2 linked regions of the Trichocoleus sp. FACHB-46 genome follow. The protein of the gene in region 1 interacts with the protein of each later gene in a pairwise test. Links are inferred from orthologs where the notes say so. Each region holds a gene or a part of one and is shown on either strand. Other genes may lie near its edges. The genes, in order: H6F72_RS14820 and ileS.

Region 1 (7,970 bases):
CTTTGAAACGGAAGTGGCGGGTGTGCGAATGCGATCGCCGATGATGTCCATCCACACAGTCGCAGCGGGCGGTGGCTCTATTCTGCAATTCGACGGATCGCGTTACCGAGTCGGGCCAGAGTCAGCAGGGGCGAATCCTGGGCCTGCTTGTTATCGCAAAAATGGCCCCTTAACGGTAACTGATGCCAATGTTATGGTCGGCAAGTTGCATCCCCAGTTCTTCCCCAAGGTCTTTGGCCCCAATGGAGATTTGCCGCTGGATGCCGAAGTGGTACGGGATAAATTTGCCGAATTCGCGATTCAGATTCGCCAAGTCACCGGAGACAACCGTACTCCAGAACAAGTGGCTCAGGGATTTCTGGCGATCGCTGTGGAGAAAATGGCGAATGCAATCAAGAAAATCTCTGTTCAACGGGGTTACGACGTTTCGGAATACACGCTCTGCTGTTTTGGTGGTGCGGGCGGACAACATGCCTGCGCGATCGCAGATGCTCTAGGAATGACACAGGTGTTCATTCATCCGTTTGCAGGTGTGCTTTCGGCTTATGGCATGGGTTTGGCTGATCTGCGTGTGTTGCGAGAGCGATCGGTTGAGGCGAAATTGACGGATGGGTTGATGCTTGGGTTGGAAAAGCTGTTGGCTGAGATTGCTGATGATGCCAAAGCTGAACTGATGCAGGCCCCCCTACCCCCCCTCTCTGGTATGCCCGCTAGGGCTATAAATTGCGGGGAACTGGAGTTTTCAAATATTCAAGTTCTCTCTAAAGCACATCTGCGTTATGAAGGGACAGATTCTGCGCTGATTGTGGAATTTGGCAGTATTCCGGATATGGTGACTCGGTTTGAAGCAGCACATCAGCAGCGGTATGGGTTTATTGCGCCCCACAAACCCTTGATTGTCGAAGCGGTTTCGGTAGAAGTGGTGGGCGTTACCGCGATTCCTGAAGAGGCGATCGCCGATCAATGGAGAACTGGAGCACTAGAGGCGATCGCAACTGTCCAAATGTTCACGGCTGATACCTGGCACGATACCCCAGTCTTTGACCGAGCTAACCTGCAACCTAGCGATCGCATCTCAGGTCCAGCCATCATCATTGAAGCGACTGGAACTAATGTGATTGAACCGGGGTGGCAAGCACAGGTGAACGAGCGCAGTCATTTAGTGCTTGAGCGTATTACACCTTTGGTGAGGCAGCAAGCGATCGGCACGAATGTTGATCCGGTGATGTTGGAGATTTTCAACAACTTGTTTATGGCGATCGCGGAGCAGATGGGGTTTACGCTACAAAACACCAGCTACTCGGTCAACATCAAGGAGCGTCTAGATTTCTCTTGTGCGATTTTTGATGGGCAGGGTCAATTGGTGGCGAATGCACCTCATATTCCGGTGCATTTAGGGTCGATGAGTGAGAGTGTGCAAAGCTTATTGACTGCAAAAGGAGATCAGCTCAAACCTGGCGATGTCTACGCCATCAACAATCCCTACAATGGCGGGACGCATTTACCGGATGTGACGGTGATAACGCCTGTGTTTGCAGTGAATACTCCTCACTCCTCATCCCTTACTCCTCTCTTCTTCGTCGCTTCTCGCGGTCACCATGCTGATATCGGAGGAATTACACCGGGGTCGATGCCGCCGAATAGTACTTCGGTGGAGCAGGAGGGGATTCTGATTGATAACTTTCAGGTAGTAGATCAGGGACAATTTCGCGAGCAGGAGTTCAGTGAGCTGTTAACTTCTGGGCCTTATCCGGTGCGGAATTTGACGCAGAATTTGGCCGATTTACAGGCGCAGATTGCGGCGAATGAGAAGGGGGTGCAAGAGCTGCATCGGATGGTCGAGCATTTTGGCTTGGAGACGGTGCAAGCTTATATGCGCCATGTGCAAGATAACGCGGAGGAGACGGTGCGGCAGGTGATTGCAGTGCTGAAGGATGGCCGCTTCACCTATGAAATGGATGATGGTAGCCAAATTCAAGTGGCGATCGCAATCAATCACACCGCCCGCACTGCTCGGATTGATTTCACGGGGAGTTCTCCACAACAGCCGAACAACTTCAATGCGCCTTTAGCCGTGACGAAAGCAGCGGTTCTCTATGTGTTTCGCACGTTGGTAGAGGATGACATTCCGTTGAATGCGGGTTGCCTCAAGCCTTTAGACATTCATATCCCTGAAGGTTCTATGTTGAATCCACAATATCCAGCGGCAGTAGTAGCGGGGAATGTGGAGGTGTCTCAGGCGATCGTGGATACGCTGTATGGGGCATTGGGGGTGCTGGCTGCGTCTCAGGGCACGATGAACAATTTCACCTTTGGCAGCGATCGCTATCAATATTACGAAACCATCTGTGGTGGTTCTGGCGCTGGCCCCACGTTTGCAGGTACCGATGCGGTGCAAACTCACATGACCAACTCTCGTCTCACAGACCCGGAAGTGTTGGAATGGCGCTTTCCGGTGTTGTTAGAAGCTTTTGCGATTCGGCCTGACAGCGGTGGTGCGGGCAAATATCACGGTGGCAATGGCGTGATTCGTCGCATCCGTTTTCGTGAAGCTATGACAGCGGCAATTCTTTCTAACCGTCGGCGCATTTCACCTTTTGGTTTGCAAGGAGGTCAACCAGGGGCGATCGCTCGAAACTGGGTAGAACGACAAAACGGGGCGATCGAGCTATTAGACAGCAAAGCCGAGGTCGCAATGAACCCCGGCGATGTGTTTGTAATTGAAACCCCCGGTGGTGGAGGTTACGGTTCACTCTAACGGCGATTACGACGACGCAAACGGTCGATCGTCACAGCCGCGATGATCACCAAACCTTTGACCACCAGTTGCCAGAAATAGGACATGTTCAGCAAAGTGAGGCCGTTGTTGAGCACTGCGATGATCAGCGCGCCGACCAACGTGCCGACGATGGTGCCAATGCCTCCGGTGAAGCTGGTGCCACCGAGAATGACTGCTGCGATCGCGTCTAACTCATAGCCGTTGCCCAACATCCCCGTGGCGCTGTAAAGACGACTGGCACTCATGATGCCCGCTAAGCCAGAGAGCAAGCCACTGACACCATAGACGAATAGCAGCACCCGATTGACTTTAATCCCAGTTAACCGTGCTGCTCGTGAGTTGCCACCCACTGCGTAGATCTGCACGCCCAATACAGTACGCCTGAGGACGAACCAGCTCGCCGCTACTGCCAGTAACGCAATCACCACTAGCCAAGGTATGGGGCCAAGATAGTTGTTGCCAATCCAGGCGAAGTTGAGGTCGCGGTTGATCACGGTCGTGCCGTTCGCCACTAAATAGGCGGTGCCTCGCCAAGCCGTTAACGCGCCTAGAGTAACGATAAACGGCGGTAGATCGAGGAAAGCAATCAACGCGCCATTCGCCAAGCCCATTGCTAGCCCTGCCAGTAGTGCTGCGGGGACAGCCGCCCAACCCAAAGCAGGAATCAGGGAGACGAGCACTGCGACCACTGCCGATACGCCCAAAATCGAGCCAACGGACAGGTCAATGCCTCCGGTCAGGATTACAAAGGTCATCCCGGTCGCTAGCACGATATTGATCGAGGCTTGCCGAGCGATATTAACCAGGTTGCCAGGGGTCAGGAAAGTCGGCGTGAGAAACGTAAACAGAATGCCAATAATCAGCAGGATGGGCAAAATTCCTGCCACTTGCAGTAAATCCCTGGCTCCTTTGCGTTTCTGAGCGCGGGGGCGATCGCTCGTCTGGTCTCGACGCGGTCTTAGTTCAGTTTGGCTCATGATCCTGCTACCTCCGATGCGCCAGTGGCGTAAGCCATGATGTTTTCTTGCGTAATCTGTCTGCCAGTAGAGCCGCCTAGCTCGCCCACCAGCTCGCCCTCTCGCATTACCAACACGCGATCGCTCATCCCTACGACTTCTGGCAGTTCGCTAGAAACCATGAGAATGGCGACTCCTTCTGCAGCCAAGTTGCTAATAATGCGGTAGATCTCACTTTTTGCGCCGATGTCCACCCCACGCGTCGGTTCGTCCAGCAATATGACTCTGGGTTTAATGGCCAGCCAGCGGGCCAGCAACAACTTTTGTTGGTTTCCCCCCGACAGGTCTACAGCTCGAATTTCCAAGTTGGCCAGGCGGATATTAAAGTTCTCTACAGCGTCCGTCGCCACCTGATTAACTGCACCCCAATTGACCAGGCCAGCATGAGCATCTTGCTTCAGCCGATTCAGGACGATGTTTTTGCGAGAACTCATCTCTAGAAACAGCCCTTGGTCTTTGCGATCTTCTGGGACATAGCCAATCCCTGCGGCGATCGCGTCACCAGGGGAGTTAATGTTCAGCTTCTGACCGTTCAGAAAGACTTCGCCACTCGTCTTAGGGTCAGCACCAAAAATCAGCCGCGATAGTTCCGTCCTGCCTGCACCGACCAGACCAGCCAGCCCCAGCACTTCTCCCGCATGGACCGAAAAACTGGCGGGTTGCACCTTACGGCCATCACTCATGTTTCTCACTTCCAGAACCACCGGACCTGGCGTGCTTTGGCGCTGGTGCTCATAGAAGTCTTGCATGGGCCGACCGACCATCATCTGCACTAGGCGATCGGGAGAAATTTCGCTGCGGGTTAGGCTGCCAATGTATTGTCCATCTCGCAGGACGCTGACCCGATCGGACAAAGCATAGATCTCTTCCATACGGTGACTGATGTAGATAATGGCAATGCCATCACTCCGCAACCGCCGAATCACCTCAAACAGGTGTTCTGTCTCCCTGTCAGACAGAGCTGCTGTCGGCTCGTCCATCACCAAAATGCGGCTGTTGTCCTTGAGGGCGCGGGCAATTTCTACCTGCTGCTGTTCCGCGATCGCGAGATCTCCAACGATATCGTGAGTGGTGAAACTAGCTCCCAAAGTTCTGAGGACTTGGGCTGCTTCTCGTTCCATACCGTCGCGATCGAGAAATGGCCCTCGCCGCAACTCCCTGCCCATGAACATGTTTTCGGTTACAGTCAAGTTGGGCGCGACATTCAGCTCTTGATAAATCAGGTTGATGCCCGATTGTCTGGCGATCGCTGGATCGGTAATGTTGACAGGGCGACCGTTGATCAGAATCTCGCCTTCGTCCGCGATATAAGCGCCCGCCAAGATTTTCATCAATGTGCTTTTGCCTGCCCCGTTTTCCCCCATCAGGGCATGAACTTCTCCGGGATAGATGATGAGGTTCACGCCTTGCAGCGCCGGGACACCATGAAATCGTTTGGTGATGCCTCGCATTTCCAGGACTGGAGTGGCGATCGCTCCTTCTGGGGATGAGGCTCGGATATCGGTGGTCATCAGTAGCTCCTAAATCAATCTCACTGCCAGCCTGGATATTCGCTGACGTTCTCTCGCGTGATTAGCTTGACTGGAATCAAAATGTCCGGGTTAGCAGGCTTCTTGCCATGCAGAATGTCATTACCGACTTGAACGGCCTTGCGGGTCATGCCTAAGGGGTCTTGAGCCGCAGTCGCCACAAACAAGCTATTGGGGTCTTCGATCGCTTCTTTAGCTTCTGGTGCGCCATCCACACCTACAATGAAAAACTCACTACGCTTGGCTTGCCGAGCTGCTAACTCTGCCCCGACTCCCGAAGGATCATTAATTGCAAATACGGCATCGATTTTGGGGAAGGAGGTGAGCAAGTCACTCATCACTCTTAGCCCCCCATCTCGGCTTCCTTCAGCGTTCTGGTCTTTGGAAAGAACTTTGATATCCGGATATTTGGCCAAAACTTCTTTACAGCCATCGACTCGCTCAAAGACCGAGTTGACTGGAGGGCCATTGACGATGACGATGTTGCCTTTCCCTTTCAGGCGATCGGCAATGTATTGGCAGCTAACTTGTCCCGCTTGGACGTTATTGGAGGTGATGGTGGCATCTACACCTCCCTCTGCCCCTGTATCTACCGCAATCACCGCGATGCCCGCTTGTTTGGCCTTCTCTACGGCTGGAGCAATGCCTTTGCTATCCCCCGCGTTGAGGACGATCACGTCGGTATCAGAAGCAATGAAATTTTCGATCTGGTTAAATTGCTGGTTCAGGTCATAGCCGCTGGATACCAACGTGACTCTGACATCTGGACCACCAATTTTTTTGGCTTCTGCTTCCGCGCCTCGCCCCATCAGCACGAAAAAAGGATTGCTCAAATCGCCCACGGTCACAGCAACAGACTTCAGCTTCACCGCTTCATTGCCTGGGTTGCCCTGATTACCCTCGATCGCTAATCGGTTATTTGGGGTAGTCGGTGAGCAAGCCACAAGCGCACTACTGGCGAGACTCAAAGCGCCAGCAGCGATCGCTACTCTTTTCACGTTCATCTATTTCCACCAACTCATTAAGAGAGCCAACAGAATATAGATCTGCGAATTAATCAAAAGCATGAGCTAGCTCTGAATCATTCAGACCTAACTGAGAGGCATTTGAGCTTCTGCAATTTCAACTCTTCCTAATATTTGGTTTTTGATTTAGAGAAGAGCGCTATTAGCTCCAACTAATTAAATGCCTAACAAGACGCAGAGCCATCTCTACACCTCCAAGCATTAAATTGTTTACTTTTGTAAAAACACATTTAGAAGTGTTTGATCTCGAAATAGCCTTTAGCTAAAACTGCTAGAAGACGTTGGTATTAAACTGACAGATTTATATTCGATATGACTCTTTACTCAGTTTATCCTCCGCTTTTATAAAAACAAACCACATCTATCCAACGGCTTAGTTAGAATCACTAACTCAATTAATAATTTATTTGTCTTTAATATAATTTTATTTAAGCTTAAAGGTAAATCAGTTAAGCGATGCCTTAAAGCTTATCTAAGCATAAATTAATTTGGTAACCGTTTAAGCTGGTAGTGAAATCAACATTAAAATGTATCAGTCTGATACTTTTGCTATTAAAGATTTTGCAATAGCACTAAAGAGTTTTTGAAGTAATTGCAAATCCAACGGTTATTTCTTTAAAGTTTTAGATCTGACAGCAAAAAAGTTGCTGACCCAGAAAGCAAAAGGCTATCTTTAGGAGTGTTTAATTAATTTGAGATTCAGGAGTAAGTTGTGAGCGGCAATTCGTTCTTTGATGAACAGAAAGAACAATCTTTAGTCAAAGCCAGAATAGTTGAGAAGTATTTTTGGGCTTGGGCAAAGGTAATCCTTTCAGTATCGAAAAGGAATACTCACAATAATAGTAATAGTGAAGCTAAAATTGCTTACATTGACTTATTTGCTGGACCGGGACGCTATAAAGATGGTTCAAAATCAACTCCTCTTCTAGTCTTAGAGAAAGCAATTCTTGATCCAGATTTAAGAAATTCACTAGTAGCTCTTTTTAATGATGCAGATTCAGATAATACTAGTTCCCTGGAACAAGCTATTGATTCGCTTCCTGGCATCGAAGCGTTAAGATATAAGCCAGTAGTAAGAAGTCATGAAGTTGGTCAAGAAATAGTTAAGGAGTTTGAGAACAGAAAGCTTATTCCTACCCTATTCTTTGTTGATCCTTGGGGCTATAAGGGACTGTCCTTACAGTTAATCAACTCGGTAGTCAAAAGTTGGGGTTGTGATTGTATATTTTTCTTCAACTATAATCGCATCAACATGGGTTTAGGCAACGCCTCCGTAGAAGAACACATGAATGCTCTCTTCGGTAAAGAGCGCGCTGATCAGGTACGCCAGCGATTAAGATCAATGCCACCTTTGGAGCGGGAGTTATCTATTGTAGAAGCGATTTGTGAAGCACTAAAAGAGATGGGTGGCAAGCATGTTCTCCCTTTTCGTTTTAAGTACGAGGATGGAAAACGTACTAGTCACCACCTTATTTTCGTAAGCAAGCATGTAAAAGGCTACGAAATTATGAAGGAAATTATGGCACCGGAGAGCTCAGAACATGAGCAGGGTGTCCCTTCCTTTGAATATAGCCCTGCTACTTCCAACCAACCTTTATTATTTGAGCTATCACGTCCTCTG
Region 2 (8,476 bases), on another replicon or contig:
CTACTTCGGATGGGGGAGCTAAAGCGATCAAGCCACCTATTGTCAAAAAAATTAAGCTGCCAGAACCGAATGCCGATGAAGTGGGAGCAGCATTAGTAGATACTTTGCATTCTTTCAAGCTAGGAGTTGATTATCAAGGGGCAGTGACAGCTCCTACGTTTATTCGAGTCAAGCTAAAGCCACATCCTGGTGTTAAAGTTGCTTCACTTCTAAACCGCTCAGCAGACCTTCAAGTGCAGCTTGGCTTGGCGAATCCTCCCTTGATTACACCGCAAGCAGGTTATGTCAGCGTTGATCTACCGCGCTTAAATCGCCAAGTAGCTCACTTCGATCACTATATTCAGCCCGTTTATTCTTCCCCAACTGAACCTATCAAGATTGCGGTCGGTGTTGATCTCAACGGTCAGTTAATCGAAGCTGATTTGTCAGAGCCAAATACCTGCCACTTTTTAGTGGGTGGAACAACAGGTAGCGGTAAGAGCGAATTTTTGCGATCGCTGCTGTTAAGCTTGATTTTTCGGCACTCGCCCCAAAACCTCAAGGTTGCTCTAGTGGATCCCAAACGGGTAACGTTTCCTGAGTTTGAGTCCATGCCTTGGCTACACTCACCCATTGTCAAAGACACGGAGCCAGCTATTGACCTGATGACTGAACTGGTCGATGAAATGGAAGCTCGTTACAGGCGTTTAGAGAAAGCTAGATGTGGAGATATTAAAGCTTACAATCAGCAGGCAACTCAGCCTTTGCCACGCATTGTCTGCATTTTTGATGAGTATGCTGACTTCATGGCTGAAAAAGAAGCTAGCAAAGAACTAGAGCAAAGTATTAAGCGATTAGGAGCCAAGGCACGAGCAGCTGGAATTCATTTAATCATTGCCACACAGCGTCCAGAAGCCAAAGTCGTAACGCCTCTGATTCGATCCAACTTGCCAGGACGAGTTGCACTTCGCACAGCTAGCGAAGCGGATTCTACCATTATTTTGGGTGGCAAGCAGTCAGAAGCAGCCTACCTTTTAGGTAAAGGTGACTTGCTCTATCATTCGGGTGCTGGTTTGTGGCGGCTTCAAAGCCTATTTGCAGAAAAGGTGACTTTACCAGGAAATGCTTAACTGCGCTTGAAGAGAGAGGTGAAGCGGTCTTTGACGTTGGCGATCGCCGATTGGAACGCATTGGCAACTGCTTGCTCAGGTTTTACGGCAACTTGGATCGGTTCGTCGCTAAATTCCTTCAAGCGATAGCCGTATTCCAGATTGGCTTGATTTTTGCGGAGGATGGGGAATAGGCGGAATGCACCTTCGCGCAAATCCTTCTCGCTGTCGTAGATTGCCATGTTGATTTGGCTGCTACGCTTCACCGCGATCGAGCCGACCGGATACCACTGCTTCTTACCCTGAATTCGCATATAGATATTGAACTCAGGCACCCCATCAGTCTTCATTTTGTCGTACTGCTTCGAAGCTTCAGTCCGCTTGACAGCTTTCTTAGAAACAGACTTTTTTGGGGTTTCTGCCTTACCAAATCCACCACTCGTCACAGCGATCGCTCCTTGCTCTCTTAAGGAAAGTTTACAGTATTTTCAGAAATGAGAGAACTACCGAGAGTGCGGATATCTACCCGATCCCCATTACGCTAAGATGCTGTTTCTAGGGACTTCATAATCAGGTGAAAATTGGCAGCGATCGAGTATTCTTAAGGGTCAGAGTAGCGATCGCAACCAGCAAAGATTCCCCTGAGTAAAGTTTAAAGTTTGGTACCACTGCGCTTATGATCTGGACTGCATGTTATGTCGTAGGTGCCTAACCCCCTAACCCACCCTGGCTCGGCCATGCATGACCCTTGAGAGGACGCAACGAATGGGATTTATCATCGCAACTGCAAACATGAAAGGTGGCGTTGGCAAAACGACCCTCACCATCAACTTAGCCACTGCCCTGGCCAAAAATCATGGCAAGCGAGTTTTAATTGTCGATCTCGACACCCAAATCAGCGCCACCCTCAGCCTCATGGCTCCCGGCGATTTTGCCAAGCTCCGCAACAATAAGCGCACCCTGCGACACCTAGTACATCGGGCCATTTATAGCGACAAACAACTGCCTAATCTTGTCCCTGAAGCAGTCCAAGCCTACATGTGTAATGTCAAAGGATTGGATTTGTTACCTGGAGATATTGATTTATACGATGAATTCTTAGTTTCTGAAATGCTGTTTGAAAAAGCCACAAAAGACAGCACCAAAAACTTTGAACAAGTTTGGAATAACTTTGAAAAAGGGCTTATTTCAAGTATTCTGCAACCTGTTCTGAAAGACTACGATTTCATCATTCTCGACTGCGCCCCTGGCTACAACCTTTTGACTCGCAGCGCTCTCTTAGCCAGTGATTTCTACGTTCTGCCTGCTAAACCCGAACCCCTCTCTCTAATCGGAATTCAACTTCTGGAACGACGCCTTGCCAAACTGCGAGAAACTCACAAGGAAGGTACACCAGTCAAGATTCAACTGCTGGGCATTACTTTTATGCTCTCTGGCAATATACTCACGAGTCGCTATTACAGCCAAGTCATGAAGCGGGTGAACGAAGACTACAGCGAAGCCAAAATCTTTAAGACTCGGATTCCTGTAGATGTGAATGTCTCTAAGGCTGTCGATTCATTTACCCCTGTGGTGCTCAGCAATCCGAGTTCATCAGGTGCTAAAGCCTTTGCGGGACTGGCCCAAGAATTTCTACAAAAACTCACGGTTGCGGCCCGCCTGGACCAAAAGCCTAGCAAGTTTGCCCTCGCTGACATGGAGTAAATCTTGAAGAAATCGTAGGGGCTTAGCTTCTACTCCAAATGCTAAGCCCTGAAATACCAAGCGCAGCAATCAGCTACACCGAACTCTCGGCGGGTTGCTTTTCTTTGGCGGTTTCTTGCACGCGCAGGGCGACTTCTTGCCCATAGGTGAGTTCTAGAATATGGCCATCTGGATCGGTGACAAAGGCCCAGTAGCCAATTGGGGGGCCTGCATCAGCGGGGCCGTTGTTAAGACAACCTTCTTCTCTGGCTTGGTCACAGAGGCGATCGACGACTTCGCGGCTTTCGCAGGCGACTCCTAGATGAGCAGGGGGTAAAAGTTTGTGCTCGACGTTGGGTTCTTGTAGCAACACAATCACAAAGGGCCGCGTGTGGTCGGTGAGCCAAGCTACGTTCTCCCCGGTTTTGGGGTCAGTGCGCCGATGCACCGCTTCCATGTTGGCGTATTTGCCATAAAAGGCAATGCTGGCGTCCAAGTTGGTAACGGGCAAGGCCACATGGGTGAATCCAATATCAGTCATTTTTAGTTCAAATCTTGAGGCTTTACTTCACCACTATGGCGTGCAAGCCTGCCAGACGTTATCTTCTGGGAGATAGAACTATGGGCGATCGCGAACAAAGAACCTCTCCCCCAGCCCCTCTCCTACAAGGCGAGGGGAGCAAAAAGTCTCTCAAAGCCTTATCTATAATCCGATTCCCCATTCCCTAGTAGGGAAGGGGGCTAGGGGGTTAGGTCAATCTAAAATTGACCTTCTAGGGCGGGTTCGCAGCGTTCGCAGAGTAGGGAATGGGCTGCTGATTCGCCAACGTGGGTGGAGTAGTTCCAGCAGCGATCGCATTTTTCGCCATCGGCTTTCACTACACCCACACCGAGCGCATCAGATTGGGAGCTGTATTGCAAGCCTTCTAGAGCAGCGGGGGAGTCGAGCAGTTCTACCTGGGAGACAATGAACAGGTAGCGCAGTTCGTCTACGCCGTTGCCGTTGAGGCTGGTGGCAGGGTTCATGGTTTGTAGCTGCTGGCGTAGCTCTAGGTCAGGTACATAAAGTAGGAGCTTAGCTTCCAGCGAGGAGCCGACCATTTTCTCAGCGCGGGCTTTCTCCAACACTCGGTTAACTTCGGCGCGAATTTGCCGCAAGGCAGGCCAGGATTTTGCCAGAGATTCCACTTGCCAGCGACCTTCGAGATGCACCCAACCCGCTTCAAACACTGATTTGTAGGGGGTGGAGTAGGGCAGGAATTGCCAGATGTCTTCGGCCATGTGGGAGAGCACGGGCGCGATCGCTCTCGCCAAGTTCTCAAGGATGATCCGTAACACGGTTTGGCAACTGCGACGACGGAGAGCATCCGAGGCGCTGATATACAGCCGATCCTTGGCGATGTCTAGGTAGAAGTTAGACAAGTCTACGACGCAGAAGTTTTGCACCGTCTGGAAGAAGCGGAAGAACTGGAAGCTCTTGAAGGCTTCGGTGATTTCGTTGAAGACTTCGCAGGAGCGATGCAGCATGTAGCGATCGAGTTCTGGCAAGTCTTCGTAGGCGATGGAATCTTTGGTGGGATCGAAGTCGTGCAAGTTGCCGATCAAGAAGCGGGCGGTGTTGCGGATCTTGCGATACACGTCCGACATTTGCTTCAGGATGTTTTTGCCAATCAGCACGTCGGAGGAGTAATCCACGGACGACACCCAGAGGCGCAGGACATCGGAGCCATAGGGAGGTTCGTCTTTTTGGTTCTTGCCGCCGTTGATCACGATCATCGGGTCTACGACGTTGCCCATTGACTTACTCATCTTGCGGCCTTGCTCATCCAAGACAAAGCCGTGGGTCAAGACGGTGTTGTAGGGCGCAACGCCATTGGCGGCGACGCTGGTGAGCAAGCTGGATTGGAACCAACCCCGGTGCTGGTCGGAGCCTTCCAGATACATGTTGGCGGGGTAGCACAGTTCCTCGCGCTGCTTCGCGACTGCGGCCCAGGAGGAGCCAGAGTCGAACCACACGTCCATTGTGTCGGTGCCTTTGCGGTAGCTGCGACCGTTGTTGCGGTAGGTTTCTGGCAGCAGCTCTTCCACCGGGAGCTCCCACCAAGCATCAGAGCCTTTCTCAGCAAAGATGGCTTGGACATGGGCGATCGTTTCTTCGGTAAGCAAAGGTTCTCGGGTGGCTTCGTCGTAGAACACGGGGATCGGCACGCCCCAATTCCGTTGACGAGAGATGCACCAATCGGATCGCTCAGCCACCATTGAGGTGATGCGGTTTTCGCCTTGGGCGGGAATCCATTGGACAGAGGCGATCGCTTCTAGAGCGGCTTCCCGGAACCCAGATACCGAAGCAAACCACTGTTCAGTCGCTCGGAAGATAGTTGGCTTTTTGGTGCGCCAGTCGTAGGGATACTTATGGACGTAGGGTTCTTCTTTGAGGAGCGAACCCGCAGTTTGCAAGGCATCGATCACGGCTTGGTTGCCAGGGCCGAGGACGTTTAAGCCTGCAAATGGGCCTGCCTCTTCGGTGAAGTCGCCGTTGTCGTCTACTGGCGCGAAGACAGGTAAGCCGTAGCGCAAACCCACTTGATAGTCATCTTGACCATGACCGGGGGCAGTGTGAACCAAGCCTGTACCGGATTCGGTTGTGACGTAATCGCCACCCACGACAATCGGGCTTTCGCGATCGAACAAGGGATGGCGATAGGTGGAATGCTCTAGGGCTTGGCCTTTGAGCGTGGCTTTAACGGTGAGAGTCGTCCCCAACACTTCTGAGAGGCGCTCCACGAGTTCGGCGGCGACGATCAGGTATTTGGTGTCGGGGAGGCGATCGCTAGGTCCGACTTCTACCACCGCGTAGTTTAGCTTTGGGTTGACGCTGACGGCCATGTTGGCGGGAATCGTCCAAGGAGTTGTAGTCCAGATTGCCACTTTCAAATCTGGCAAATAGGGGCCAAAAGCCTCCTGAGCGGTGTCAGACAACCCAGTCATGGGGAAGGCGGCGTATAAGCTGCGAGAGGTGTGGCCTTCGGGATACTCCAGTTCTGCTTCTGCTAACGCTGTTTTGGAACTAGGACTCCAGTAGACAGGCTTGCGACCGCGATAAATATGACCTTTCAACACCATTTGCCCAAATACCCCAATCTGAGCCGCTTCATAAGCAGGTGTGAGAGTCAAATACGGATGCTCCCAATCGCCCCAGATGCCATAGCGCTTGAAGGATTGGCGCTGGTCGTCCACAGTGGCGATCGCAAAATCTCTGGCTTTGTGGCGCAGATCCAAGGGCGTTAGCTTTTGCCGCTCGTCTGGTTTCATGTTTTGCAGAACTTTCAGTTCAATCGGCAAACCATGACAATCCCAACCGGGAACGTAGCGAACTTTGCGCCCCTGAAGCAGGTGAAACTTATTAATAATATCCTTCAGAATCTTGTTGAGGGCGTGGCCAATGTGCAGCGAACCATTGGCGTAGGGAGGCCCATCATGCAGAATAAACAGCTCACCTGGATTGTTCTGCGACAGGTGCTCATAAATCTGGTGCTCTGCCCAAAACTGTTGCAGCTCTGGTTCGCGTTTGACAGCATTGGCGCGCATGTCAAAGTTGGTTTTGGGCAGATTGACGGTGTTTTTATAAGTTCCTGATTCTGTCACAGTCGGAAGCCAACGAAGGATAAAGGTCAAGTCTTGCTTTGACCATTATCCTTGACAAGCTCCCTATGCTTCAAGTTTAGTTTTCAGGATTTTCAGATGACTCTGAATTTTCAGGGTCCTGAGGCTGGGCCTGTTCTACCAAAAATGGGTTGGGTGGGTTGGGCCGCTTTAGCTCTGGGGTGTCCTCCGATGTCGCTTCGGACGCCGCGATCGCTTCCTCTACCGCTTCCGGCTCAACCAGCGTAAATGTTGCAGGTTCAATCGGCGGAGCATTGAGATCGATGTCTTCTTGCTGACGCTCAATTGGATCGCCGGGGCCAATCGGTTCAGCAGGTGGAGCTAGGTCAATTTCGGCTGCATCTACTGGGATGGCTTCGGCAGGCACGAAGGGATCACCAAGCGGGTTCTCTACCACTTCAAGGCCTGTAGCTGCCTGCTCCACTGCTTCTGGAGTGGCTTCATCTTCTGGGATCGATGCGGATACATCACCAGAAGGGGTAAAGCCAGTGGGTACCACTACGTCATCTAGCGCTTCTGGAGCTACTTCGGCGGCGTTGTTGAGCAGGGTCTCTTCTTCGTCAACGCTTAGCAGTTCGGCGTTGGTCGTCGCAGTTGGTGTTTCGGCAACGGCTTGGTTGGGTGACTCTAGCAGTAAAGTCGGCTCGTCGTCACTCAATGAGGTCGGTGAGCTAACTGGCGTTGGCGTTGCAGCTGCGGCAGTGGGGTCAGCCATGTCGTCCTCAAGCTCATCGCTCACCTCGGTGTCTGCTCCAGGACCCGACTTAGGCGGATGATTGAGCTCGATCATGGGGCGGCTGGGTTTCTTCTGGCCAATCTTGGCGATCGCACCCTTCACCGTGTCAACCAGTCCTGACACAGAAGCTAAAGGGTTAGAGGTTGCTTTGGCGCTGGAAGTTGATTGACTGCCACTGGTGCCAGAACCTACTACTTCAGTGGGTACCGTAGCCCCCGAACTAGCAGATGCACTGGTTGAACTGGGTGACTGGCCCGTACCTCCCTGCGATCGCTCTTTCACGCTATTGAAGAGACGGCTGGCTTGGTCCTTGAGTTGGGTCACGTTTTCGGAGGAAGAGAAGCCAATCAGCTTGTCTCGAACTTGCTGAGTGGTGCCTCGCAGGGCGGCTGGTGTTGCCTGGACAGGCAGTTGAGTTTTTTGTTCAGCTGGGGTGAGATCCCAGCGCATTTTTAGGGTTTGCCAGCCAAACCAACCGAGGAGGGCGACGCTTGCCGTCTGACCCAGTAGGACACCCCCGGTGATCCGTCCCGCACAGACCCATAGCACTAGGGCATAAAACAGAGCAATACCGCTCCAAATAAAATCGCTTTTGCGATGAACTTCTGGAAAGAAGAAAGCGGCCATATATAGAGCAAAGCTGCCAAGCGCGACAGCCAATGCCAGGATGTATGCAAGCATCGTGCACTCCCTACTGCATCTGACGACTACTCATTCAATCTACTGCCTTAATGTCTATTGTCTCTGACATATTGAATCCTAAAGCAGGCTGAATTGTCCTGAGGCTCTGGTTGTAAAGGTGGCGAGGCGATCGCGTTGGCGTAACAATTTGTAGCGATCGCCTCAGCTTAATTCATGCTTTCTAGGGATAATCTTTCTGAATTTCTTTCCCTAGACAGACTCAAATCCTCATTTTTCCAGCCTTTTGCGGAGGCTCTTAATTTCTTCTTCCAGTACAACCTAAGGGGATCGGGCTACCCTGAAGGGGAATCACAGGCCCTGATACATGCAGAGTTGGTAAAAAGTGTTATGACCCAGCAGAGCTTTGGTCTCATTGGTTTAGCGGTTATGGGTGAGAACCTAGCCCTGAACGTTGAACGTAATGGTTTTCCGATTGCCGTTTATAACCGAACCCCAGACAAAACCGATGTCTTCATGGCACAGCGGGCGCAAGGTAAGCAAGTCAAAGCCGCCTACTCCATTGAAGACTTTGTAGCTTCCCTAGAACGGCCCCGAAAAATTTTAATTATGGTGAAAGCGGGGGCTCCAGTCGATGCTGTGATTAATCAGCTGAGACCCCTGTTAG

Evidence for each region.
Region 2: the proteins of H6F72_RS14820 (region 1) and ileS interact in binary tests that used the Escherichia coli proteins (3 or more experiments, as listed by UniProt). The link is inferred for Trichocoleus sp. FACHB-46 from one-to-one orthologs.

What each region holds. Positions count from the first base shown.
Region 1 is NZ_JACJOD010000024.1:199,347-207,316, forward strand. Bases 4,328-7,231 are described here. They hold H6F72_RS14820 (ABC transporter substrate-binding protein), read right to left. Parts: upstream 6,329-7,231; coding sequence 5,327-6,328; downstream 4,328-5,326. Other genes in these bases: H6F72_RS14815 (sugar ABC transporter ATP-binding protein), read right to left, coding at 4,328-5,306; H6F72_RS14825 (three-Cys-motif partner protein TcmP), read left to right, coding at 7,062-7,231. In the rest of the region: H6F72_RS14805 (hydantoinase B/oxoprolinase family protein), read left to right, coding at 1-2,758; H6F72_RS14810 (ribose ABC transporter permease), read right to left, coding at 2,755-3,756; more of H6F72_RS14815, read right to left, coding at 3,753-4,327; more of H6F72_RS14825, read left to right, coding at 7,232-7,970. UniProt on the Escherichia coli protein: Part of the ABC transporter complex RbsABC involved in ribose import. Binds ribose. Also serves as the primary chemoreceptor for chemotaxis.
Region 2 is NZ_JACJOD010000010.1:133,324-141,799, forward strand. The notes cover bases 3,331-6,740. They hold ileS (isoleucine--tRNA ligase), read right to left. Parts: upstream 6,417-6,740; coding sequence 3,531-6,416; downstream 3,331-3,530. Other genes in these bases: H6F72_RS30110 (Ycf66 family protein), read right to left, coding at 6,493-6,740. Also shown: H6F72_RS06540 (DNA translocase FtsK), read left to right, coding at 1-1,109; H6F72_RS06545 (HHL1-like protein), read right to left, coding at 1,106-1,534; H6F72_RS06550 (ParA family protein), read left to right, coding at 1,854-2,792; H6F72_RS06555 (VOC family protein), read right to left, coding at 2,866-3,312; more of H6F72_RS30110, read right to left, coding at 6,741-7,851; gndA (NADP-dependent phosphogluconate dehydrogenase), read left to right, coding at 8,200-8,476. UniProt on the Escherichia coli protein: Catalyzes the attachment of isoleucine to tRNA(Ile). As IleRS can inadvertently accommodate and process structurally similar amino acids such as valine, to avoid such errors it has two additional distinct tRNA(Ile)-dependent editing activities.